Regions from separate parts of the Streptomyces sp. NPDC052040 genome, predicted to be linked through region 2. Evidence: predicted binding sites of a transcription regulator. Region 2 holds the regulator's gene; each other region holds the start of a gene.
The links. The regulator HrcA, encoded in region 2, represses chaperone genes, less so after heat shock. The targets are predictions, from matches to a motif close to TTNGCACTCNGNNNNNCNGAGTGCNAA.

Region 1 (5,580 bases), on a different contig from region 2:
ACGTCGACCTGGGCCAGGGCGTCCAGGCCGACCAGGTGCAGGGCGTCCACCAGCATGCCCAGCTCCACTCCGTAGCCGACCGGGAAGGGCAGCCGTTCCAGCAGGGAGCGGCGCGCGGCGTACTCCCCGCCCAGCGGCTGGACGAAACCGGCCAGTTGCGGCCAGTGGAGGTTGAGCAGCGGGCGCGCCATCAGCTCGGTGACCCGGCCGCCCTGCCCGGCCCCCGCGCCGGGGGCGGCGCCCTCGCCGCCGAGGGCCAGCGGCCGGTCGTACATCGCCTTCACCAGGTCCACGCCCGGGTCGGTGAGCAGCGGGCCCACGATCCCGGAGACGAAGTCCGAGGAGAACTCCCGCAGATCGGCGTCCACGAAGCAGACGATGTCCCCGCGGGTGACCAGCAGGGAGCGCCACAGCACCTCGCCCTTGCCGGGCACGGCCGGGATGCGCGGCAGGATGGCATCGCGGTGCACCACCGTCGCCCCGGCCGCCGCGGCCACCTCGGAGGTGCGGTCCGTGGAGCCCGAGTCCACGACCACGATCTCGTCGACCAGCGGGACCTGCCGCATCAGGTCGTGGCGGATGACGGCGACGATCTCGCCGACCGTCTCCTCCTCGTTCAGGGCGGGCAGGACGACGCTGACCGACGAACCCGAGGCGCGCTTGGCGGCCAGGATCCGGTGGAGCGGGCGGTCGGTCACGGACCAGGAGCGGGCGCTCAGCCAGCGCTCGACTTCTTCCAGCACGGTCCCCGGCTCCTCTCATGGGGTTCGTCTCTTCGGGTTCATTTCACGGGGCGTGCCCCGTGGGGTTCACGAGTGATCCATCTCGCGGTTCGGACGGCAGTCTCAACTGTCCTGGCCTTCGGTTACAGTCTTGAACAACGCCGGTGACCATCGCATGTCGTAGGTCGCCGCCGCTCGTACCAGTGAAACAACTGCATACCGCTCATCCAGAGGGGCAGAGGGAAACGGCCCGATGAAGCCCCGGCAACCCTCCAGTCGGTACTCGTAGACCAGTTCTGATCGTCTTCGCGAGGCTCCCGGCTAGGGAAGGTGCCAAATCCGTCTCACGGCGAGATGCGTCGTGAGGAAGATGAGGAGAAGGGGCCTCGCCTGTCATGGCTGTGCAGACTGTCACCAGCATCACCCGTTCCGTGGATCTCGGACCCGCCGCCGCCCTGTCCTGTCGCGAGTGCGGCCACCGGGTACCGCTCGGCCCGGTCTTCGCCTGCGAGGAGTGTTTCGGCCCGCTGGAGATCGCCTACGACTTCTCGGGCCACGACACCGAGGAACTGCGCCGGCGGATCGAAGCGGGCCCCGCGAACATCTGGCGCTATGCGCCGCTGCTGCCGGTCCCGGCGGACGTCGCCGACCGGCCGAATCTCAACCCGGGCTGGACCAAGCTCGTCAAGGCCGACAACCTGGCCCGCGAGCTGGGCGTGACCGGCGGCCTGTATGTGAAGGACGACTCCGGCAACCCGACGCACTCCTTCAAGGACCGCGTGGTCGCGCAGGCGCTGGAGGCGGCGCGCGTCTTCGGCTTCACCACCCTCTCCTGCTCCTCCACCGGCAACCTGGCGGGCGCGGTGGGCGCCGCGGCGGCCCGGGCCGGTTTCCGCTCCTGCGTCTTCATCCCGCACGACCTGGAGCAGGGCAAGGTCGTCATGGCCGCGGTCTACGGCGGTGAGCTGGTCGGCATCGAGGGCAACTACGACGATGTGAACCGCTTCTGCTCGGAGCTGATCGGCGACCCGGCGGGCGAGGGCTGGGGCTTCGTCAACGTCAATCTCCGTCCGTACTACGCGGAGGGGTCCAAGACCCTGGCGTACGAGATCTGCGAGCAGCTCGGCTGGCGGCTGCCGGACCAGATCGTGGTCCCGATCGCCTCCGGCTCCCAGCTCACCAAGATCGACAAGGGGCTGCGGGAGCTGATCGCGCTCGGACTGGTCGAGGACCGGCCGTACACGATCTTCGGCGCACAGGCCGAGGGCTGCTCGCCGGTGTCGGCCGCCTACAAGGGGGGCCACGACGTCGTCCGCCCGCAGAAGCCCGACACGATCGCCAAGTCGCTGGCGATCGGCAACCCGGCGGACGGCCCCTATGTGCTCGACATCGCGCGCCGCACCGGCGGGGCCGTGGAGGACGTGACGGACCCGCAGATCGTCGACGCCATCAAGCTGCTCGCCCGCACCGAGGGCATCTTCGCGGAGACGGCGGGCGGGGTCACCGTGGGCGTGACGCGCAAGCTGATCGAGAACGGGCTGCTCGACCCGGCGAAGACCACCGTCGTCCTCAACACCGGCGACGGCCTCAAGACCCTGGACGCGGTGGCGGGCACCGGCCTCACCGCGACGATCCGACCGACCCTGGACTCCTTCCGAGAGGCTGGCCTCGCATGAGCGTGACCGTTCGCATCCCCACCATCCTGCGCACCTACACCGGCGGCGCGGCCGAGGTCGCCGCCCAGGGCGGGACTCTCGCCGAGGTCATCGCCGACCTGGAGCAGAACCACACCGGTATCGCCGCCCGCGTTCTGGACGACCAGGGCAAGCTGCGCCGCTTCGTCAATGTGTACGTCAACGACGACGACGTCCGCTTCGAACAGGGTCTGGACACGGTGACGCCGGACGGCGCGGGCGTCTCCATCATCCCGGCGGTGGCGGGCGGCTGACGGCCGCGCGCCCCCCTTCGGTCGTTACCCTGAGTAAGGGTAATCACCGGGAGTTCATCGAATTGCCCTCTCCGGGAGAAAGCGGAGGGGGCAATTCTGCATGGTTGAGCGCGGTACAGTTGGGGAACCCGCTCCCGATTTCCCGGTCCGACAACCGGACTCCCTGCCGCCAGTTCGGCGAGAAGTAGCCAAAGTAGGCAGGCGTTTTGCGCCATCCGCTCCTTTTGTCGGGCCTGACTTGCCCTGAAGTCGGGTGAATTCTCCGTACATTCCCGACCGGTCGTGCCCGGATTTCTCGTCCGATTGACCTGTTGCAGAGGGCAGTTGGACAGATACATTCAGCCGCGGTCGACGCGTTCCGGCGCACGCCCCCAACCGTTGGGGGGTGAGGTCTGACCCGGATCCGCGAAGTGTGGATCTGTGCAAGGGCCAGTAATAGGGGAGTTAGGCATGGCTCAGGGCACCGTCAAGTGGTTCAACGCGGAGAAGGGGTACGGCTTCATCGCGGTCGACGGTGGTGCGGATGTATTCGTCCACTACAGCGCGATCCAGATGGACGGCTACCGCACCCTGGAAGAGGGCCAGCGGGTCGAGTTCGAGATCTCGCAGGGTCAGAAGGGGCCGCAGGCGGACATGGTCCGTCTGGCCGGCTGAGGTTGCGCGCCGACGACTGAACAGTTCGACGTGTCGAGGGGCTCGTATCCCATGGGGGTACGAGCCCCTCGGTCTGTCCGGCACATGACAGGCACGCGCGGAGGCCCCTGCGGAGGCCGCTGTCCGGACCGCTGTAGAAGCCGCCGCGGAGGTCCCCCCATCGAGCCCTGCTTCGCGGAGCACCTTGCGCCCTCCCGTCACCCGACCACCTCCCCCCATCGAGCTCCGCTTCGCGGAGCACCTTGCACTCTCGGGGGTCGAGTGCTAATCATTGGCGTTAGCACTCTGAAGGTGAGAGTGACAAAGAAGGACCGGGTCGGTGAGGCCGCGGGACCGGGTGGGGCAAGGAACCACCGGGCCGGGGCCGTCCGTCGCGGGCGCGGGCGCGGTCCGAAGTAATCACCCCCAGTCCTGGAGGGACCACTTCACATGGCCAAGATCATCGCGTTCGACGAGGAGGCGCGGCGCGGCCTCGAGCGCGGCATGAACCAGCTCGCGGACGCCGTCAAGGTGACGCTCGGCCCCAAGGGCCGCAACGTCGTCCTCGAGAAGAAGTGGGGCGCCCCCACGATCACCAACGATGGTGTGTCCATCGCCAAGGAGATCGAGCTCGAGGACCCGTACGAGAAGATCGGCGCCGAGCTGGTCAAGGAAGTCGCCAAGAAGACGGACGACGTCGCCGGCGACGGTACGACCACCGCGACCGTGCTCGCCCAGGCGCTGGTCCGCGAGGGCCTGCGCAACGTGGCCGCCGGTGCCAACCCGATGGCTCTGAAGCGCGGTATCGAGAAGGCCGTCGAGGCCGTCTCCGCCGCCCTGCTGGAGCAGGCGAAGGATGTCGAGACCAAGGAGCAGATCGCTTCCACGGCCTCCATCTCCGCCGCCGACACCCAGATCGGCGAGCTGATCGCCGAGGCCATGGACAAGGTCGGCAAGGAAGGCGTCATCACCGTCGAGGAGTCCCAGACCTTCGGTCTGGAGCTTGAGCTCACCGAGGGCATGCGCTTCGACAAGGGCTACATCTCGGCGTACTTCGCCACCGACATGGAGCGTATGGAGGCCGTCCTCGACGACCCGTACATCCTGATCGCCAACTCCAAGATCTCCTCGGTCAAGGACCTGCTCCCGCTGCTGGAGAAGGTCATGCAGTCGGGCAAGCCGCTGCTGATCATCGCCGAGGACGTCGAGGGCGAGGCCCTGTCGACCCTGGTCGTCAACAAGATCCGCGGCACCTTCAAGTCCGTCGCCGTCAAGGCCCCGGGCTTCGGCGACCGCCGCAAGGCCATGCTCGGCGACATCGCCATCCTCACGGGCGGCGAGGTCGTCTCCGAGGAGGTCGGCCTCAAGCTGGAGAACGCGACCCTGGACCTCCTGGGCCGCGCCCGCAAGGTCGTCATCACCAAGGACGAGACCACGATCGTGGACGGCGCCGGTTCCCCGGACCAGGTCCAGGGCCGTGTGAACCAGATCCGCGCCGAGATCGAGAACAGCGACTCGGACTACGACCGCGAGAAGCTCCAGGAGCGTCTGGCGAAGCTGGCCGGCGGCGTGGCCGTCATCAAGGCCGGTGCCGCCACCGAGGTCGAGCTCAAGGAGCGCAAGCACCGCATCGAGGACGCCGTCCGCAACGCGAAGGCGGCCGTCGAGGAGGGCATCGTCGCCGGTGGTGGCGTGGCCCTGCTCCAGGCCTCCCAGGTCTTCGAGAAGCTGGAGCTGGAGGGCGACGAGGCCACCGGTGCCGCCGCCGTCAAGCTGGCGCTCGAGGCCCCGCTGAAGCAGATCGCCGTCAACGCCGGCCTCGAGGGCGGTGTCGTGGTGGAGAAGGTGCGCAACCTGACCCCGGGCCACGGCCTGAACGCCGCGACCGGCGAGTACGTCGACCTGGTCAAGGAAGGCATCATCGACCCGGCGAAGGTGACCCGTTCCGCGCTGCAGAACGCCGCCTCCATCGCCGCGCTGTTCCTCACCACCGAGGCCGTCATCGCCGACAAGCCGGAGAAGTCCGCCGCGCCTGCCGGTGGCGGCATGCCGGGCGGTGACATGGACTTCTGATCGACCCGAGGGTTGATCTTCGTCCTTGCCGAGGGCGGTACCTCCTGTTCCGACAGGGGTGCCGCCCTCGGGCGTGTCCGGGGTCACGTGGTGGGGTGGCCCGGCACGGAATAGGGGGGACCCCGCGCCCGTTTGTTTTATGTGGTGCAACAATGCGCGCGCACATACCAATCGGTCAGCAAGCCTTGAGGAGCCCCACGTGAC
Region 2 (5,580 bases):
GATCGTCGAGGAGGGCACCGGGCTCGCCCGCCGTATCCGCCGGGGCGAGGTGCCGATGACGGACGACGACGTCCACGCGGACCGCTATCTGATCGCGGACGAGGCGTTCGCCGCGGCGGGCCTGGACTGGTACGAGGTCTCCAACTGGGCCTCCTCGGGGGCCGGCCGCTGTCTGCACAACGAGCTGTACTGGCGCGGCGCCGACTGGTGGGGCGCGGGCCCCGGCGCGCACAGCCATGTGGGCGGCGTGCGCTGGTGGAACGTCAAGCATCCGGGGGCGTACGCGGCGGCGCTCGCGGCCGGACGCTCCCCGGGGGCCGGGCGGGAGATCCTCTCGGCGGAGGACCGCCGGGTGGAGCGGATCCTGCTGGAACTGCGCCTGCGCGAGGGCGTGCCGCTGTCGCTGCTGCGCGAGGAGGGGCTCGCGGCCTCCCGGCGCGCCCTGTCGGACGGGCTCCTGGAGGAGGCGCCCTACGGCGAGGGGCGTGCGGTGCTGACGCTGCGGGGACGGCTGCTGGCGGACGCGGTGGTACGGGACCTGGTGGACTGACCGCTCGGACGAGTGAATCGGCGCGGAACGCCGGTTGGGTCCCTAACCTGGTTCCGTAGGCTGCCGCCGTACACGCGGCGGCGGAGAGCGGAGGGCCACGGAGATGACCGCTGTGGATGATCGCCGGGTGCATGAGGCCTTCGAGAACCTCGTGGTTCCGGAGGGCTTCAAGGCTGAGCTCATCCGGGGGGAAATCGTGATGATGGCCGGGCCCGACAAGGTCCACAACCGCATCGTGCAGTCCGTGCAGGACCAGATTCCCGCCCACCGATGGGAACGGCTCCAGACGCAGGACGTGGCCTTCCCGTGTGAGGACAGTGAGCCCCAGCCCGATCTCGTCGTCATCGAAATCGGAGCCGACGACAGCCCGGGGCGGCTCGTTCCCGCTCCCGCCGTGACGATGCTGCTGGAAGTGGTGTCCAGGACCAGTGTCCACCGGGACTATGTGGAGAAGCGCTCGCTCTACGCCGCAGGCGGTGTTCCGGTGTACCTGATCATCGACCCCTTCGAGGGCAAATGCCTCGTGCTGACGGAGCCGGCCGGCAGCGGTATGTCCGCGGACTACCGGTCCGAGCGGACGCGCAAGTTCGGGGACCCTGTGCCGCTGCCGATCGTGGGGATCGAGCTCGACACCAGCCGGTTCGGTGTCCTGCCGCTCACGGGTGCGCAGTGACGAAGTCGATCAGCTCCTCCACCCGCCCCAGCAGCTCCGGCTCAAGATCCTTGTAGGAGTTCACCCGGGCCAGGATCCCCTGCCAGGCCGCCCCCGTGTTCTCCGGCCAGCCCAGCGCCCGGCACACGCCCTTCTTCCAGTCCTGGCCGCGCGGGATCCGGGGCCAGCCGGGGATCCCCAGGGAGGACGGCTTCACGGCCTCCCAGATGTCGATGTACGGATGGCCGACGACCAGCGCGTCCTCGCTGGTCACCGACTGGGCGATGCGCCACTCCTTCGTACCCGGCACCAGGTGGTCCACCAGTACGCCCAGCCGCGCGTCCGGACCCGGCGCGAAGGAGGCCACGATCGACGGCAGATCGTCCACGCCCTCCAGATACTCCACGACCACGCCCTCGATGCGCAGGTCGTCGCCCCACACCTTCTCCACGAGTTCTGCGTCGTGGCGGCCCTCCACATAGATGCGGCCCGCGCGGGCCACCCTCGCGCGCGCCCCCGGGACCGCCACCGAACCCGATGCCGTGCGGGTGGGGCGCGCGGGCGCGGCCGACGGGCGCACCAGGGTCACCACCCTGCCCTCCAGCAGGAACCCCCGGGGCTCCAGCGGAAACACCCGGTGCTTGCCGAAGCGGTCCTCCAGGGTCACCGTGCCCGCCTCGCAGCGGATCACCGCACCGCAGAACCCGGTGCCCGGCTCCTCGACCACCAGACCGGGGTCGGCCGGGATCTCCGGCACCGGGCCGGACTTCTTCCACGGCGGGGTCAGATCGGGCGAGTACTGGCGCATTCGGATGACGATAGGAGAAGCGGGGCCGCGAGCGGCGCGGAAGGCGTCACGACACGCCGAAACGGGCCGCCAGTTCGTCGCGCTGCGCCCGGACGAACGCCGCGTCCACCACCGCGCCGTGCCCCGGTACGTAGAGCGCGTCCGGGCCGCCCAGCGCGAGCAGCCGGTCCAGGGCCGCGGGCCAGCGCGCGGGGACCGCGTCCGGGCCCGCCTGGGGTTCCCCGGACTCCTCCACCAGGTCGCCGCAGAACACCACCTCCCGCTCACCGGGGACCGAGCCGGGGACGAAGACCGCCAGATCGTGGGCGGTATGGGCCGGGCCCAGATTCGCCAGCAGCACCCGCACCCCGCCCAGGTCCAGCATCCGTTCCCCGCAGACCGGATGGCGCGGGCGGACCAGCGCCTCCCCGGCCCGCGCCGCCTCGGCCGCATCCAGCCCGTGCCGCACCGCGTCGGCGACCAGCGCGTCCCGCTCGCAGGCCAGCACCGCGTCCACGCCGACCGCCCCGAACACCTCCGCGTCCGCGAACGCCGCGGCCCCGAAGACATGGTCGAAGTGCGGGTGGGTGAACGCGAGATGTGTCACACGCCGGTCCCCGCCGAGCGGTGCGAGCAGCCGCCGCGCATCGGCGCACAGCCGGGCGCCCTCGCCCGGGCCCGACCCCGCGTCGATCATCAGCGCGCCGTGCTCGCCGACCACCAGTCCCGCCGTGCAGTCCCAGCCCGGAAGCCGGGTGCGCCCGGCCCGGGCGCCGAGCGCCTCCCACCCCGACTCTTCCCACCTGACCGTCATGGCACGACGCTATCCGCTGCCGACCTGCCCCGGTGGGACACCCCGGGGCAGGTCGGGACAGGTCGGCACGGCACGGGGCACCGGCCTTGCCGCGGGCGTACCCCACGGCCGTACACTTGGCGCGGGGATGCTGGCACTCACCCGCGCAGAGTGCCAGGGGAAGCGCCGAGGGGACAGACACTGGAGGTGTGCGCATGCTCAGTGAACGCAGGCTCGAAGTGCTGCGCGCCATCGTCCAGGACTATGTGGGCACCGAGGAGCCGGTGGGCTCCAAGGCCCTGACCGAACGGCACAACCTGGGCGTCTCCCCGGCCACCGTCCGCAACGACATGGCCGCGCTGGAGGACGAGGGCTTCATCGCCCAGCCGCACACCAGCGCCGGACGCATCCCCACGGACAAGGGCTACCGCCTCTTCGTCGACAAGCTCGCGGCCGTCAAGCCGATGAGCCCGCCCGAGCGCCGCGCCATCCAGAACTTCCTGGAGTGCGCCGTCGACCTCGACGACGTCGTGGCGCGCACGGTGCGGCTGCTGGCGCAGCTCACCCGGCAGGTCGCCGTCGTGCAGTATCCGTCGCTGACCCGTTCCACGGTGCGGCATGTGGAGCTGCTGTCGATGGCGCCCGCGCGGGTGATGCTGGTGCTGATCACCGACACCGGCCGGGTCGAGCAGCGTGTGATCGACTGCCCCGCGCCGTTTGGAGAAACGTCACTCGCAGATCTGCGGGCCCGGCTCAACAGCCGGGTCGCGGGCCGTCGTTTCGCGGATGTCCCGCCCCTGGTGCAGGACCTCCCCGAGGTCTTCGAACCGGAGGACCGGGGCTCGGTCTCCATCGTGCTCTCCACCCTGCTGGAGACCCTGGTGGAGGAGACCGAGGAGCGCCTGATCATCGGCGGCACCGCGAATCTGACCCGCTTCGTGCATGACTTCCCTCTCACCATCCGGCCCGTCCTGGAGGCGCTGGAGGAGCAGGTCGTCCTCCTCAAGTTGCTGGGTGAGGCGCAGGATCCGGCCATGCGCGTGCGTATCGGCCATGAGAACGCTCACGAGGGACTCAACTCCACGTCGGTGGTCTCCGTGGGCTACGGTTCGGGCGGCGAGGCAGTAGCGAAACTCGGCGTGGTCGGACCGACCCGCATGGATTACCCGGGAACGATGGGAGCGGTACGAGCGGTGGCACGGTACGTCGGACAGATCCTGGCGGAGTCTTAAGTGGCCACGGACTACTACGCCGTACTCGGCGTGCGCCGCGACGCGTCGCAGGATGAGATCAAGAAGGCGTTCCGCCGGCTCGCTCGCGAGCTGCACCCGGACGTCAATCCCGATCCGAAGACGCAGGAGCGGTTCAAGGAGATCAACGCGGCGTACGAGGTGCTCTCGGACCCGCAGAAGAAGCAGGTCTACGACCTCGGCGGCGACCCCCTGTCCCAGGCGGGCGGCGGAGGCGCGGGCGGCTTCGGCGCAGGCGGCTTCGGGAACTTCTCGGACATCATGGACGCCTTCTTCGGCACGGCGTCGCAGCGCGGTCCGCGCTCGCGCACCCGCCGGGGCCAGGACGCCATGATCCGGCTGGAGATCGAACTCGACGAGGCGGCCTTCGGCACCACCAAGGACATCCAGGTCGACACGGCCATCGTCTGCAACACCTGCAACGGCGAGGGCGCTGCACCCGGCACCACCGCGCAGACCTGTGACATGTGCCGCGGCCGCGGTGAGGTCTCCCAGGTCACCCGGTCCTTCCTGGGCCAGGTCATGACCTCCCGGCCCTGCCCCCAGTGCCAGGGCTTCGGGACGATCGTCCCCAACCCCTGCCCGGAGTGCGCGGGCGACGGACGGGTGCGCTCCCGGCGGACCCTCACCGTCAAGATCCCCGCCGGTGTCGACAACGGCACCCGGATCCAGCTCGCGGGCGAGGGCGAGGTCGGCCCCGGCGGCGGTCCCGCCGGTGACCTGTACGTGGAGATCCACGAGTTGCCGCACCGGACCTTCCAGCGCCGCGGCGACGATCTGCACTGCACCGTCACTCTGCCGATGACGGCCGCGGCCCTCGGCACCAAGGTGCCGCTGGAGACGCTGGACGGCATGGAGGAGGTCGACATCCGCCCCGGCACCCAGTCCGGGCAGTCGATCCCGCTGCACGGCCGGGGCGTCACCCATCTGCGCGGCGGCGGCCGGGGCGATCTGATCGTCCATGTCGAGGTGCAGACGCCCTCGAAGCTGGACCCCGAGCAGGAGCGCCTGTTGCGGGAGCTGGCCCAGCTGCGCGGCGAGGAGCGGCCCCAGGGCCAGTTCCAGCCGGGCCAGCAGGGGCTGTTCTCGCGGCTGAAGGACGCGTTCAACGGACGCTGACGCGGACGGCGGGGCGGCCGGGGCCGGGAGGCCCTGAGGACACCGGCCGTCCCCCGATCCGGGCTATTCCTCTGGCACATGCCAGGGGAAGGGCGGATTCGGACTTGTTCGAAGGACGTGACAACATGCCGTCATGTCCTCCGTGCTGACCGATCTCCTCCGCCATCCGATCGTGCAGGCCCCCATGGCGGGTGGTGTCGCCGTGCCGCAGCTGGCCGCCGCCGTCTCCGAGGCCGGCGGGCTGGGCTTCCTCGCCGCCGGGTACAAGACCGCCGACGGCATGTACCAGGACATCAAACAGCTCCGCGGCCTCACCGGCCGCCCCTTCGGTGTGAATGTGTTCATGCCGCAGCACGACCAGGCCGACCCGGCCTCCGTCGAGGTCTACGCCGAGCAGCTCGCCGGTGAGGCCGCCTGGTACAAGACCGA
Region 3 (5,580 bases), on a different contig from region 2:
GCGCACTGCCCGAGCCGACGATGGCGCTGCTGGTGAGCGGCGGCCACTCCTCGCTGCTGCTGTCCACCGACATCACCGCCGACGTACGGCCGATGGGCGCGACCATCGACGACGCGGCGGGCGAGGCCTTCGACAAGATCGCCCGTGTGCTGGATCTCGGCTTCCCCGGCGGCCCGGTCATCGACCGGTACGCACAGGAGGGCGACCCGGAGGCGATCGCGTTCCCGCGGGGGCTGACCGGTCCGCGCGACGCCGCCTACGACTTCTCCTTCTCCGGTCTGAAGACGGCCGTGGCCCGCTGGATCGAGGCGAAGCGCGCGGCGGGCGAGGACATCCCGGTGCGCGATGTGGCGGCCTCCTTCCAGGAGGCGGTGGTCGATGTGCTGACCCGCAAGGCGGTGCGGGCCTGCAAGGACGAGGGTGTCGGCCATCTGATGATCGGCGGGGGAGTGGCGGCCAACTCCCGGCTGCGCGCCCTGGCCCGGGAGCGCTGCGAGCGGGCCGGGATCCGGCTGCGGGTGCCCCGCCCCAAGCTGTGCACCGACAACGGCGCGATGGTCGCGGCGCTGGGCGCGGAGATGGTGGCCCGCGGGCGGGCCGCCTCCGACTGGGACCTGTCGGCGGACTCGTCGCTGCCGGTGACCGACCCCCATGTGCCCGGTCAGGGGCACGCCCATCACGACCATGTGCACGAGGTCAGCAAGGAGAACCTGTACTCGTGACGGTCGCGCTGATGTGGGAGGCCCGGGCCGCGGCCGGACGGGGCGAGGAGCTGCTGGACTGGGCGCTGGCGCGGGAACTGACGCCGCCTCCGCTGCGCCGTGAGACCTTCCGGGCCCCTCAGGACCGGGTCCTCGTCATCACCTGGTGGGACGCGGACCTCGCCGACGAGCTGCCCGAACTCCCCGAGCCGGACGGGGGTCTGGTGACCCGGGCGGTGCACCGCTGGCGCTTCGAAGCGGTGGACGGCGGCTGACCGGGCCGCAGGGCCGCAGGGCCGCGGGCCGTTCGGCCGCCGCCGGGGCGCCCGCTCTCAGACCGGGTGCCCCAGCAGCATCGTCGGCGCCCCTGCCACCCGGGTCAGGAACACCGTCACCGCACGGGAGCCGTACGGCTTGGGCAGGACCTTGCGGCGCAGTTCCTCCGGTTCGACGGCCGAGCCGCGCTTCTTCACGGTCAGCACCCCGACCTCGCGCTCCCGCAGCAGCGCCTTCAGCTTCTTCACGTTGAAGGGCAGCCGGTCGGTGATCTCGTAGGCGGTGGCCCAGGAGGAGTCGCGGTGCTCGTCCGCGGTGATGTAGGCGATCGTCGCGTCGAGCAGCCCGCCGTCCAGTTCCTCGGCCGCCTCCGCCACCAGATGCGCGCGGATCACGGCGCCGTCGGGCTCGTAGAGGAAGCGGCCGAGGGGGCGCACCGGCGGGTCGGGCAGGCCGCGGCCGCGCAGTTCGCGGGGGCCGGGCAGCAGGGTGGCCCGGACGAGACCGGGCTCGGTGCCGAACCACAGCACCGCCTCCTTCACGTCCCCGCCGTCCGAGATCCACTCGGCCTCCGCCTCGGCGGGCACCGCCTCGTGCGGGATGCCGGGGGCGACCTTCAGCGCGGCCCGCGGTGCCTTCAGGGCCGCGGCGACGGCCCAGGACAGCGGGGGCGAGTACGCCTCCGGGTCGAAGATGCGGCCGCGGCCGCCGCGCCGGGCCGGGTCCACGAAGACGGCGTCGTACGCGGAGACGTCCACCTCCGTGACATCCGCCTCGCGCACCTCGATCAGCCCGGACAGGCCGAGTTCCTCGGCGTTGGCCCGCGCCACCGCGGCGGTCCCCGGGTCCCGGTCCACGGCCAGGACCCGGATCCCGGCGCGGGCCAGCGCGATCGCGTCGCCGCCGATCCCGGAGCACAGATCGGCGACCGAGGTCACGCCGAGGGCCCGCAGCCGCTGCGCGCGATGGACGGCCACCGCCGTCCTCGTCGACTGCTCCACACCGTTCGGGGTGAAGAACATCCGCCCGGCGTCCTCGGCCCCGAACTTCGCCGCCGCCCGCTCGCGCAGCCGCGCCTGGGCCAGGGCCGCCGAGACCAGCGGGGCAGGATACGCGCGGCGCAGCCGGGTGGCCACGGCCAGTTCGTCGGCCGGGGCGGTGCCGCGCACCTGGTCGAGGAGGGCGCGGCCCTCGGGGCCGCGCAGGGAGTCGAGGGGGAGGTCGTTCACGGGGCCATTGTCGGCCAGTCGGTGGACGGCGTGCGCCCGGCCGCGGTGTCGGCCCTCCGCGGCCGCCGGTGGCTGGAAGGATCCGAGATCATGCAGCTCGTACGACGAAATGACCGAAAGGGTGTGGATGCCCTGGAGGGGCCCGTCGTGCTCGTCCCCGGCTGCACCGGCGCCGAGGCGCGGGACGCGCTCGCCCCTCGCGCGGGGGCGGCCCGCCCGTCGGGCCGCCGCCCCGGCGCCCTCCGGGCGCCGTACGGGCCCGCCCACCCGGGGAACCGTCGGCCGAGAGAGCGGCGCAGGCTGCGCGCGACGGCCGCCGGAGTGCTCGCCGCGGTGCTGCTGTCCGGCTGCGCCCAGTCCGTCGACCCCATCGAACGGCTCGGCAGGAAGGCGGCCCAGGGGGTCCAGCAGAGCCGAGCACCCCGGGAACACGCCTACCGGCACTGGGGCCTGCCCGCCCCGCTCGCGCCCGCGCCGCGCCCGTACCGCGCGCCGGGACGGGCGGACGGGCGCCTCCCCCGGGTGCTCGACCGTGTCCCCACCCGCGACCGGGTGGTCTTCCTGGTCTACGGCGACGGGCCCGAGGACGACCCCCGGTTCGCCGCGATGATCCGCGAACTGCGGCTGCCGGTCAGCGTGTTCCTCACCGGCCGCGCCGCGGGCCCCCGCCGGGCCCGCGTGGCGCGGCTGCGGGCCGCGGGCGCGGCCATCCAGAACCAGACCCTGGACCGCGCCGCGCTGCGCGGCCGCCCCTACCGCGAGCAGCGCGCGGAGATCTGCGGCCAGCGCGACCGGCTGAGGGCGCGGCTGGGCGTGCTGCCCCGGCTGCTGCGTCCGCCGGGCGGCCGGTACGACCGTACGACGCTTCGGGCGGCGGCGGCCTGTGGCATCAAGGCGCTGATCCTGTGGCGCCCCGCCCCGGGCGTCCGCACCGGCCGCCGCGGCGGGGGAGCGGCGGGGCCCCGCGCGGGTGACATCGTGCTGGCCCACGACACGGGCCGCGCATTCTCCTCGCCGACCGTCGAGACGACCCGCCTGCTGCGCCGTATCCAGGCAAGAGGTTTCGCGGTCGGCCGGCTGGAGGACTACCTCTAGGGAGGACCGCCTCCAGGGAGGACCCGGACCTCTTGTGGGCGCCGCCGCTGCGGGCTCCCCGGGTGCTCTGCGGGCCCCCGCGGAGCCCCTCGCATCCGCGCCGCGCAAGCGTCAATTGGCACTCCGCTTGACCGAGTGCTAATCGCGGTCATAGTCTCGGCTCTGGCACTCACCGTTGGAGAGTGCCAACACAGCGACGGGCAGGTCCGGCACCCGCGACGACGGATCCACCTGGTCGCCACCTCAGACAGTTAACCCCGTGAGATCTCCGAAGGGGGAGGTCGGATCGTGACGACCGCCAGCACCAAGGTTGCCATCAAGCCGCTCGAGGACCGCATTGTGGTCCAGCCGCTGGACGCCGAGCAGACCACGGCCTCTGGCCTGGTCATCCCGGACACCGCGAAGGAGAAGCCCCAGGAGGGCGTCGTCCTCGCCGTGGGCCCGGGCCGTATCGAGGACGGCAAGCGCGTCGAGCTCGACGTCAAGGTCGGCGACGTCGTGCTCTACAGCAAGTACGGCGGCACCGAGGTGAAGTACAACAACGAGGAGTACCTCGTTCTCTCGGCCCGCGACGTGCTCGCGATCATCGAGAAGTAATTCACCGAAGCACACTGCTTTGAGCTGCGCCCCTGGTCCCGCGAGCCTTCAACAGCCGGGCGCCGGGGGCGCGGTTCGTTCTTCACCGTGGTGACGGCCGCACCGGGAGGGCGGCCGGGCACCGCAACGAGAGGACTGAAACGCTCCATGGCGAAGATCCTGAAGTTCGACGAGGACGCCCGTCGCGCCCTCGAGCGCGGCGTCAACAAGCTTGCCGACACGGTCAAGGTGACGATCGGCCCCAAGGGCCGCAATGTCGTCATCGACAAGAAGTTCGGCGCCCCGACCATCACCAACGACGGTGTCACCATCGCCCGTGAGGTCGAGGTCGAGGACCCCTACGAGAACCTCGGTGCCCAGCTGGTGAAGGAGGTGGCGACCAAGACCAACGACATCGCTGGTGACGGCACCACCACCGCCACCGTGCTCGCCCAGGCGCTGGTGCGCGAGGGCCTGCGGAACGTCGCCGCGGGCGCGTCCCCGGCCGCCCTGAAGAAGGGCATCGACGCCGCGGTCAAGGCCGTCTCCGACGACCTGCTCGCCACGGCCCGCCCCATCGACGAGAAGTCCGACATCGCCGCCGTGGCCGGGCTGTCCGCCCAGGACCAGCAGGTCGGCGAGCTGATCGCCGAGGCGATGGACAAGGTCGGCAAGGACGGTGTCATCACCGTCGAGGAGTCCAACACCTTCGGTCTCGAGCTGGACTTCACCGAGGGCATGGCCTTCGACAAGGGCTACCTGTCGCCGTACTTCGTGACGGACCAGGAGCGCATGGAGGCCGTCCTCGACGACCCGTACATCCTGATCCACCAGGGCAAGATCGGCTCCATCGCGGACCTGCTGCCGCTGCTGGAGAAGGTCATCCAGGCGGGTGCCTCCAAGCCGCTGCTGATCATCGCCGAGGACGTCGAGGGCGAGGCCCTGTCGACCCTCGTCGTCAACAAGATCCGCGGCACCTTCAACGCCGTCGCCGTGAAGGCCCCCGGCTTCGGCGACCGCCGCAAGGCGATGCTCCAGGACATGGCGGTCCTCACCGGCGCGACCGTTGTCGCCGAGGAGGTCGGTCTCAAGGTCGACCAGGTCGGCCTGGACGTGCTGGGTTCCGCCCGCCGCGTGACGGTCACCAAGGACGACACGACCATCGTCGACGGCGGCGGCCGGTCCGAGGACGTCGCGGGTCGCGTGGCCCAGATCAAGGCCGAGATCGAGACCACCGACTCCGACTGGGACCGCGAGAAGCTCCAGGAGCGCCTCGCCAAGCTGGCCGGCGGCGTGTGTGTGATCAAGGTCGGCGCCGCCACCGAGGTGGAGCTGAAGGAGAAGAAGCACCGTCTGGAGGACGCCATCTCCGCGACCCGCGCCGCGGTCGAGGAGGGCATCGTCTCCGGTGGCGGTTCCGCTCTGGTGCACGCCTCCAAGGTGCTCGAGGGCGGCCTCGGCAAGCAGGGCGACGAGGCGACCGGTGTCGCCATCGTCCGCCGCGCGGTCGTCGAGCCGCTGCGCTGGATCGCCGAGAACGCGGGCCTCGAGGGCTATGTCATCGCCTCCAAGGTCGCCGAGCTGGACAAGGGCCAGGGCTACAACGCGGCCACCGGTGAGTACGGCGACCTGATCAAGGCCGGCGTCATCGACCCGGTCAAGGTCACCCGCTCCGCCCTGGAGAACGCCGCCTCCATCGCCTC

Region 1: a site for HrcA is predicted at 3,566-3,592, ahead of groL (chaperonin GroEL). Genes of this name have one in related genera too.
Region 3: a site for HrcA is predicted at 3,417-3,443, ahead of groES (co-chaperone GroES). Genes of this name have one in related genera too.

What each region holds. Positions count from the first base shown of each region.
Region 1 covers NZ_JBIUBV010000003.1:362,969-368,548, forward strand. The annotation lists gene ACIHAA_RS10005 (glucosyl-3-phosphoglycerate synthase) at 1-743, opposite strand, end outside; SAM riboswitch class I at 943-1,099, shown strand; gene thrC (threonine synthase) at 1,118-2,398, shown strand; gene ACIHAA_RS10015 (MoaD/ThiS family protein) at 2,395-2,670, shown strand; gene ACIHAA_RS10020 (cold-shock protein) at 3,121-3,324, shown strand; gene groL (chaperonin GroEL) at 3,754-5,376, shown strand; gene ACIHAA_RS10030 (NADH:flavin oxidoreductase) at 5,576-5,580, shown strand, end outside.
Region 2 covers NZ_JBIUBV010000002.1:398,986-404,565, forward strand. The annotation lists gene hemW (radical SAM family heme chaperone HemW) at 1-550, shown strand, start outside; gene ACIHAA_RS07870 (Uma2 family endonuclease) at 654-1,223, shown strand; gene ACIHAA_RS07875 (DUF3097 domain-containing protein) at 1,207-2,010, opposite strand; gene ACIHAA_RS07880 (MBL fold metallo-hydrolase) at 2,057-2,803, opposite strand; gene hrcA (heat-inducible transcriptional repressor HrcA) at 2,998-4,014, shown strand; gene dnaJ (molecular chaperone DnaJ) at 4,015-5,151, shown strand; gene ACIHAA_RS07895 (nitronate monooxygenase) at 5,285-5,580, shown strand, end outside.
Region 3 covers NZ_JBIUBV010000009.1:56,590-62,169, forward strand. The annotation lists gene tsaD (tRNA (adenosine(37)-N6)-threonylcarbamoyltransferase complex transferase subunit TsaD) at 1-722, shown strand, start outside; gene ACIHAA_RS19450 (hypothetical protein) at 719-976, shown strand; gene ACIHAA_RS19455 (methyltransferase domain-containing protein) at 1,034-2,206, opposite strand; gene ACIHAA_RS19460 (polysaccharide deacetylase family protein) at 2,297-3,301, shown strand; gene groES (co-chaperone GroES) at 3,590-3,898, shown strand; gene groL (chaperonin GroEL) at 4,046-5,580, shown strand, end outside.